3 regions of the Clostridium sp. FP1 genome follow, and region 3 is predicted to be linked to each of the others. Evidence: predicted binding sites of a transcription regulator. Region 3 holds the regulator's gene; each other region holds the start of a gene.
What was found. The regulator HrcA, encoded in region 3, represses chaperone genes, less so after heat shock. The targets are predictions, from matches to a motif close to TGTTAGCACTCNNNNNNNNNGAGTGCTAACA.
Positions count from the first base shown of each region.

Region 1: a site for HrcA is predicted at 1,667-1,697, ahead of htpG (molecular chaperone HtpG). Genes of this name have one in related genera too.
Region 2: a site for HrcA is predicted at 1,231-1,261, ahead of groES (co-chaperone GroES). Genes of this name have one in related genera too.

Region 1 is NZ_JAAMNJ020000001.1:2,470,265-2,473,556, forward strand. It holds gene hisF (imidazole glycerol phosphate synthase subunit HisF) at 1-271, shown strand, start outside; gene hisI (phosphoribosyl-AMP cyclohydrolase) at 351-680, shown strand; gene hisE (phosphoribosyl-ATP diphosphatase) at 740-1,075, shown strand; gene G9F70_RS11940 (RNA polymerase sigma factor) at 1,141-1,428, opposite strand; gene htpG (molecular chaperone HtpG) at 1,736-3,292, shown strand, end outside.
Region 2 is NZ_JAAMNJ020000001.1:607,030-610,321, forward strand. It holds gene G9F70_RS03135 (TVP38/TMEM64 family protein) at 1-283, shown strand, start outside; gene G9F70_RS03140 (TIGR01906 family membrane protein) at 317-973, opposite strand; gene groES (co-chaperone GroES) at 1,294-1,581, shown strand; gene groL (chaperonin GroEL) at 1,701-3,292, shown strand, end outside.
Region 3 is NZ_JAAMNJ020000001.1:3,627,844-3,631,135, reverse strand. It holds gene hemW (radical SAM family heme chaperone HemW) at 1-721, shown strand, start outside; gene hrcA (heat-inducible transcriptional repressor HrcA) at 979-2,025, shown strand; gene grpE (nucleotide exchange factor GrpE) at 2,076-2,714, shown strand; gene dnaK (molecular chaperone DnaK) at 2,793-3,292, shown strand, end outside.

The DNA of each region.
Region 1 (3,292 bases), 1.2 Mb from region 3:
GCTAGGGGCAGGAGAAATACTCTTAACCAGTATGGATTGCGATGGAACAAAAAAAGGCTATGATATAGAGTTCATAAATGCAATTACGAGCAGTGTAAATATTCCTGTGATTGCGTCAGGCGGATGTGGAAAAATAGAGGACTTTTATGAGGTTTTTGAAAAAAGTGGAGCAGATGCAGCTCTTGCAGCTTCACTGTTTCATTACAAAGAACTATATATAAAACAAGTAAAAGAATATCTTAAAAATAGTGGTGTAGAAATTAGAGTCTAGACGCATGAAAGTAAATTAGCATGCAGATTTGCTATTTATTTTAATGTGACTTGAAAAAATAAAGAAATGTGGTGAGCTTGTGAATGACATAGTTGAAATTCAATTTAATAATGGGCTAGTACCTGCAATAGTGCAGGAGTATATCACCGGAAAAGTTTTAATGCTTGCCTACATGAATGAGGAATCCTTCAAAAAAACTATTGAAACTGGAACAACTTGGTTCTTTAGTAGATCTAGAAAAAAGTTGTGGAACAAAGGAGAAACATCAGGACATTTTCAATATGTAAAAAACGTTAGCATTGATTGTGATGGAGATACAATTCTTATAATAGTAGAGCAAATTGGAGTAGCTTGCCATACTGGAAGTAAAACTTGTTTTTACAGGCAAATTTGGAATACTAAGGTATAGCCGGGTAGAAACAATATCAAAAATAAAGATGTTAAAATAAGCAGAGAAGGAGAATAAAAATGAATGAAATAAACGTAGTACAGGAACTTTATAAAATCATTGAAGAAAGAAAAGAAAATCCTAAAGAAGGCTCTTACACAAGTTATCTTTTCGAAGAAGGTTTGGATAAAATCCTTAAAAAAATAGGAGAGGAAAGTGCAGAAGTTTTAATTAGCAGTAAGAACAATGACCCTAAAGAAATAGTTTCAGAAATATCAGATTTATTATATCATACCTTAGTACTTATGGTGCTACAGGGTGTAAAAGTAGAGGATGTAGCTACCGAACTTGAAAAAAGACGGGAAAAGATATGCAATAAAAAACAAAAGAGAGAAGATATTGTAGGTATACACTAATATAATAATTTAAAAGGGAAGCCATTTTATTTTGGGATTCCCTTAAATTACATATTAATATTTATCTAATTTTTTCTTATTGCGTAGCTTTTCAAATAAGCAATAGCTTTATTTTTAGCAATTTGAAAAAGCCAAGTAGAAAATTTATATTCACTATTAAAAGTGTATAGTTTGTTATATGCGGAGATGAATACCTTCTGAGTCAAATCTTCTGAGGTTTCTGGGTTTCTAACCATGTTGTAAATATACCTTTGGATGCCTATCTCATATTGGTTAATTATAATTTCAAATGATTCTATATTTCTCATAAGTATAGATTTTACAATATCCTTATCCGTATTTATAACAATCACCTCTTTTTACATTTCAACTATATTACGTATGAATCTGTAAATAGTTACTTAAATTCTAATTTAATGAAAAATTAATACTTTATTTTTTAATTATTAGATTATTTTTGCATTATCATACTTAAACATGATAAAATATAGTGAATTGCATAAATCAATTGGGCGTTAATGGAAGGTTGAATAATGGAAATGGAAAATAGTATGTTGACAAACTATAAAAAAAGGTGTATTTTAATAGTATATTTAGCACTCGACAAGATGGAGTGCTAACAAATAAAAAATAGGATTGGTACGAAAGGGGATATTTTAATTGGAAAAGAAACAGTTTAAAACAGAGTCAAAAAGAATTCTGGATATGATGGTAAATTCAATATATACTCATAGAGATATTTTTTTAAGAGAACTTATTTCTAATTCAAGTGATGCTATTGATAAAATTTATTATAAGACATTAACAGATGAAACGCTAACTTTCGATAAAGAAAACTACTACATTACAATAGCAAGTGATAAGGAAAATAGGATATTAAAAATTTCTGATACAGGTATTGGAATGTCAGAAGATGAACTTAGTGATAACCTTGGAGTTATAGCTAAGAGTGGGTCTTTGGCATTTAAAAAAGAAAATGAAATAAAAGATGGGTATGATATAATTGGACAGTTTGGAGTAGGATTCTATTCTGCGTTTATGGTAGCTGATAATATTACAGTTATAAGTAAAGTTTTAGGTAGTGATGAGGCGCACAAGTGGGAATCTAATGGTGCAGATGGGTATACAATAGAACCTTGCACAAAAGACTCTGTTGGTACAGAAATTACACTTAAGATAAAAGAGAATACAGAAGATGAAAACTTTGATGAATATCTTGAAGAACACGGAATCAAATCCATTATAAAGAAATATTCTGATTTTATTAGATATCCAATTAAAATGGAGGTAAGTGAATCAAGACTTAAAGAAGGTAGTGAAACAGAACATGAGGACTTTACGATGGAAAAAACTGTAAATAGCATGGTTCCTATATGGAGAAAAAATAAAAGTGAACTTACAGATGAGGATTATAACAACTTTTATGCCGAAAAGCACTATGGTTTTGATAAACCAACAAAGCATATTCATATAAGTGTTGATGGAGCTATAAGTTATAACGCAATTTTGTATATTCCAGAAAAAACACCTTATGATTTCTATACAAAAGAATATGAAAAGGGCCTAGAGTTATATTCAAGCGGCGTCCTAATTATGAATAAGTGTGCAGATTTATTGCCTGATTATTTTAGTTTTGTAAAAGGAATAGTGGATTCAGAGGACTTGTCACTTAATATATCAAGAGAGGTATTACAACATGATAGACAGCTGAAACTTATTGCTAAAAACATAAAAACTAAAATTAAGGGTGAGTTAGACAATTTATTGAAAAATGAAAGAGAAAAATATGACGAATTCTATAAATCTTTCGGAAGACAATTAAAGTATGGTATTTATAGCGATTTTGGAAGTAATAAAGAAGTCTTACAAGACTTATTACTATTCTATTCATCAAAAGAGAAGAAAATGGTTACTTTAGATGAATATGTTTCTAGAATGCCAGAAGAACAGAAATACATTTATTATGCTGCGGGAGAATCAAACGAGAGAATAGAAAAATTACCACAAATTGAAATGGTATCAGATAAAGGATTTGAAATTCTATACTTTACGGATGATGTAGATGAATTTGCAATAAGAATGATAATGGCATATAAAGAAAAAGAGTTTAAATCTGTATCAAGTGGTGACTTAGGTATAGAAGTAGAAGAAAAAGAAGATGCTACTAAAACTGATGACAAAGAAAGTAAAGAATTATTTGAAAATATGAAAAAACTT
Region 2 (3,292 bases), 3.0 Mb from region 3:
ATTTGTTGTATTTATATTTTATTTAGTCCCAGGAATACCAAAAGATGCCCTAGCATATATATGTGGAGTATCAGATATTTCTTTTAAAGATTTCTTTATATATTCAACCTTAGGTAGAATACCAGGTATTTTTATATCTTCTTACTTTGGACAAAAAATATATGCATGGGATGTTACAAGTTTAATAACTATAGGCATAACCATGACTATTTTATCCCTAATAGGAATATTTAAAGGGAATGCAATAATCAAGGCTATGATTAAAAAGAAAAAAACTTATTAAAAAATTAAGGAGATTGCATTTGATAATATAATCTTATAAAGAATGCTGTTTTTTGTATTGTGCTTTATATATACATCTTAAGGTTATGCTGATTATAATAATGGAGAAAATTATTAATAGTGAGCAATGAAAGAAAAAATTCTGTGGAAGGATTGTTATTATTGGGTCAGTTGTAATATCAAATAGCCAGTAATCATTGTTGAAGAAGATTTGATGAAAAACAGTGAAACTTTTATCGAAATTAACTATAAAGGGTATAAGTAACATTATTGGTATTACTATTAAAACTATGGAGCTGCTTAATAAGTACCTTATTTTTTTATGCCTCTTGTTTACTAATACACCTAAAATGCTTACTAATATGGAGAAAAACAGCATTATCTTAAGTTTATCAAATATTACTTTAACTTCTTTAAAGTGAATTTTGCCATGATCAGATGAAGGAAGTGTTGGAAGATTGAATTCTTCACTTGTGTTTTTGGTTAGATATGTAATTAAATAGTCATAATTAGCTTTTAGTTCCCCTTTATTTAAATTGGTGGAACCTTCAATATTTAAAACATTAATATCCATATAATATAAGGGCTTAAAAAGCAAAGTGAAATAAACGCTTAAGGTTATAAAAGAAAAAGTAAAACACAAAATAAAAAATGTTTTTAACCAAAATTCAAAAAAAGTTTTTATATTCATAAAATCACCCCTGGTTATTAATTTTAACAATATATTAAAGCATATTCAATGATTATAATTATAAATAAGGCATATTAAATGGTGTTAAAATGCAATAGGAATACAAATTATAGAAAAATAAAGTAAATGAGAGATAAACTATAGAATTCCATGATAAACAAACATAGTTTGAATATTTGGCTATAAATGGTATAATATATAGAATAGACGAATTTGATATTATATCCATTATTAATTAGTATATTAGTTACAGGTTACATTAGCACTCAGATGTGCGGAGTGCTAACAAAAACAAAAAAATATATAAGGAGGGGTTTAAAATGAACATTAGACCACTTAGTGATAGAGTATTAATTAAAAGATTAGAAGCAGAAGAAACTACAAAAAGTGGAATACTTCTTGCAGGGGCTTCAAAGGAAAAACCACAAGAAGCTGAGGTAGTGGCTGTAGGACCGGGAAAAGTTGAGGACGGCAAACTAATTAAAATGGAAGTTACAGTAGGGGATATAATATTATTCTCTAAATATTCAGGAAGCGAAATAAAATATGATGGTATTGAATATATCATATTAAAACAAGAAGAATTACTAGCTATAATTGAAAAATAATTTAATTAAACGCAATAATGATTAAGTGATAATCCAACAATTAAACAATAATATTAAATTATTATTATTTAATTGTTGATAGATTATTATTTAATTATTAGCGTATAGGAGGGTTTAAAATGGCTAAAAATATATTATTTGGAGAAGACGCAAGAAGAGCTATGCAAAGAGGTGTAGATAAGCTTGCGGATACAGTTAAAATTACACTAGGACCCAAAGGAAGAAATGTTATTTTAGATAAAAAATTTGGTTCACCATTAATAACAAATGATGGTGTTACTATAGCTAGAGAAATAGAACTGGAAGATGCTTATGAAAATATGGGAGCACAACTTGTTAAAGAAGTTGCTACAAAGACAAATGATGTAGCAGGAGATGGAACAACTACAGCTACACTTCTTGCTCAAGCTATAATAAGAGAAGGTTTGAAAAATGTTACAGCTGGTGCCAATCCTATGCTAATAAGAACTGGTATAAAAATGGCTGTGGACAAAGCAGTTGAAGAAATCAAAAAATCTTCTAAACCAGTTAACGGTAAAGAAGATATAGCTAGAGTTGCTGCAATATCAGCTAGTGATGAAGAAATTGGAACTCTAATAGCTAATGCTATGGAAAAAGTAGGTAACGAAGGTGTTATAACTGTAGAAGAATCAAAATCTATGGGAACTGAGCTAGATGTAGTTGAAGGAATGCAGTTTGATAGAGGATATTTAAGTCCATATATGGTTACAGATCCTGAAAAAATGGAAGCAAGCCTTGAAGAAGCGTATATTTTAATAACAGACAAGAAAATTACTAACATACAAGATATACTTCCAATACTTGAGCAAATTGTTCAACAAGGAAGAAAGCTACTTATAATAGCTGAAGATATCGAAGGTGAAGCATTAGCTACACTAGTTGTTAATAAATTAAGAGGAACATTTACTTGCGTAGCTGTTAAAGCTCCAGGTTTTGGTGATAGAAGAAAAGAAATGCTTCAAGATATAGCAATCTTAACTGGTGGAGAAGTTATATGTGAAGAATTGGGAAGAGAACTAAAAGATGTTACTGTTGATATGCTTGGAAGAGCTGAAAGTGTTAAGATATCTAAAGAAAACACTACAATAGTAAACGGAAAAGGTGAAAAAGATTCAATACATGATAGAGTTTCTCAAATTAAGAGACAAATTGAAGAAACCACATCAGATTTTGATAGAGAAAAATTGCAAGAAAGACTTGCTAAACTTGCAGGTGGAGTAGCTGTAATAAAAGTTGGAGCTGCTACTGAAACTGAATTAAAAGAAAAGAAACTCCGTATAGAAGATGCTCTTGCAGCTACAAAAGCAGCAGTTGAAGAGGGAATCGTACCTGGTGGTGGAACAGTTTATATTAATGCTATTTTAGAGATTGCCAAATTAACATCAGATATAGCAGATGTTCAAGTGGGTATCAACATAATTAAAAGAGCTTTAGAAGAACCATTAAGACAAATAGTTACAAATGCTGGCGCAGAAGCTTCAGTTATAATAGAAAAAGTAAGAGAAAGCGCTGGAGAAGTTGGATATGATGCATTACGTGGAGAAATGGTGAACATGATAAAAGCGGGAATTGTAGATCCAACAAAAGTTGTAAGATCAGCACTACAAAACGCGGCATCTGTTGCAGCAACATTCTTAACAACAGAAGTTGCAGTAGCAGATATTCCAGAAAAAAATCCAGCTCCAATGGG
Region 3 (3,292 bases):
TTTTAAACAAAGTTTTGAAATGGCTAGGAATCTAGGATTTAATAACATTAATGTAGATCTAATGTTTGGTTTGCCGAGTCAAACATTTTCGCAGTGGCAAGAGACTTTGAAAAATGTGACGAAGCTTAAGCCAGAACATCTATCTTGCTATAGTTTGATAGTAGAAGAGGGAACTGCTTTTTATAAAAAATTTAAGCAGGGTACATTAAATCTCCCTGATGAGGAAATAGATCGAGCTATGTACCATGAAACAATAGAATATTTAAGTGAAAAAGGGTATATTCAATATGAAATTTCAAATTTTGCAAAAGACAAAATGGACTGTAGACATAATTTAGTATATTGGGAAATGGAGGAGTATATTGGTTGTGGGTCTGCTTCTCATTCATATATTGATGGTTTTAGGTATAGAAATGAAGAAAATGTAGAAGCTTATATGGAGAAAATAAATGCTTCTGGCAGTGCAATAGTAGAAAAAAAGAAAAATTCCACTAAAGACGACATGGAAGAGTTTATGTTTATGGGGCTTAGAAAGATTATGGGCATAAGCAAAAGTCAATTCCAAAAAAGATTTAATATTGATATACACAGTGTTTATGAGGTGGTAATAAATAAATATATAAGCAATGGGTTCATGGTGGAAAATGATGATAATATTTTTTTAACATATGAAGGTATTGAAGTGTCTAATGTAATTATGTCAGAATTTCTTCTATCATAGCCTTACATATATTTAATATTAATTATACGTAACAGAGCTATAATAAAAAAATATAAGTTAAGATTAAATAGGAAACTTTATGAAGTTGATTAAAAATCAAAGAAAAATGGAGCATATTAAATATAAACCCTTGCAATGAGTATAAAATGGCTATATTTAAAATTGAGCGTTATTGACAAATACAATGGTAAATGATACTTTTAATACATACTCGTTAGCACTCAATGGTAGTGAGTGCTAATAAAAGAGGTGATATTATGGAAATGGATGAAAGAAAAATTAAAATACTTCAGGCTATAATTACAGATTATATAAGTAATGGTGAGCCTGTAGGGTCCAGAACCATAGCTAAAAAGTATGATTTAGGTATTAGTTCAGCTACTATAAGAAATGAAATGTCAGATTTGGAAGAAATGGGATATATAGAGCAGCTCCATACCTCCTCTGGTAGGAAACCATCAGATAAGGGGTATAGGTTATATGTTGATAGGCTTATGCAAATTACAGAATTATCAACTGAGGAGCAATATATGATCAAGCATCACCTTATTAATGTTGCACTATATGAGGTTGATAAAATTGTTAAACAAGCAACACTAATGCTTTCGCATCTTACAAATCTTACATCTATAGTTAAGGCACCTTCTGTTCAAAAGAGTTGTATAAAGTATATTCAGTTAATGAATCTAGATGCGGGAAGTGTCTTGTTTGTAATTATTACTGACAGTGGTATAATCAAAAATAATGTTATTAAGGTTAGTAAACCTATTAATGGTGTTACTATAGAAAAGCTCACCCAAATACTTAATTTTAGATTAGGCAAGCTTACAATTGAACAAATAAATTTAGAAGTCATTAACAATTTAAAAAGCAATTTAGCTTCCTATGAAGAAATTTTTGATGGTATTATTCCAGCTTTATATGATAGTTTGTCTGGAGTCGAAACTTCAGAAATATATATTCAGGGTGCTGCAAATATATTTAATTACTCAGAATACAACGATATTGTTAAAGCACGTGAATTTTTAATTTTAGTAGACAATAAAGAGAGTATAAATAGTTTACTAAATGCTAAGGACATTACTGGTAATATTACAATTAAAATTGGTGGTGAAAATTTCGTTGAGTGTGCTAGGGAATGCAGTATTATAACCGCAGTTTATAGTGCCTCGGGAACACCTCTTGGATCTATTGGTGTTATAGGACCAACAAGAATACCCTATGGAAAAGTTATATCCGTTTTAACTGAAATAGTTAAAGAATTAAATGACAATATAGCTCAAATTTATGACGATCATAGATAAAATTTTGAATTAAAAGATTTACTTTGAGCCGGAAATGGAGGAGTAGTTGAGTGCATACAAATAATAGTAAAAACGAAAAGATTTTAAAAGAAGAAAAAATGCCTTTTGAGGATTCAAGCTTAGCTGATGAAATTGAACTTGAAGAAACTCAAAGCAATGCAGAAGAAGCTGAAATAGTAGAAGAAGTAGAACCTATAGAACTTCTAGAAAGTGAAAAAGAAAAAGATATGAATAAAAAGATGAAAAAACTACAAGAAGAAAACACAAAACTCGAGAATGAGATTATTGATTTTAAAGATAAGTTTTTGAGAACAATGGCTGAATATGAGAATTTTAGAAAAAGAACAGTCAAAGAGAAAGAAGGCATATACACTGATGCCTGCACGGATGTTTTAAAAGAAGTTCTACCAGTACTTGATAACTTAGAAAGAGCACTTTCTGTTGAAGGATGTGGCGAGGATCTAAGAACAGGTGTAGAAATGACAGTAAGACAATTCAATGATGCTTTTAGTAAATTAGGAGTTGAAGAATTACCCCCAGAAGGAGAGTTTGACCCGAATTTTCACAATGCAGTGATGCATATTGAAGATGAACAGTATGGGACTAACCAAATAGTTGAAGTATTTCAAAAGGGGTATAAAAGAGCAAACAAGGTATTAAGACATAGTATGGTTAAAGTTGCAAATTAAAGCTTTATATTATAAAAGACATAAAAAACTAGCAGTTATAATGCTATAAACTAAAAGGAATACAAGGAGGAAATAATAATGGCAAAAATTATAGGAATAGATTTAGGTACAACAAATTCATGTGTAGCAGTAATGGAGGGTGGAGAACCAGTTGTAATTTCTAATTCAGAAGGTGCAAGAACTACACCATCTGTAGTTTCATTTCAATCTAACGGAGAAAGACTAGTAGGTCAAGTAGCTAAAAGACAAGCAATTACAAATCCAGATAGAACAATAATGTCAATTAAAAGAGAAATGGGTACTGATCATAAAATAGATGTTGATGGAAAATCACATACACCACAAGAGATTTCAGCTTATGTTCTTCAAAAAATCAAAGCTGATGCCGAAGCTTATTTAGGAGAAGCAGTTACTGAAGCAGTAATAACTGTACCAGCATATTTCAATGATAGTCAAAGACAAGCAACAAAAGACGCAGGAAAAATAGCTGGACTTGAAGTTAAGAGAATAATAAATGAGCCAACTGCAGCAGCTCTTGCTTATGGTTTAGATAAAATGGATGTTAATCAGAAAATATT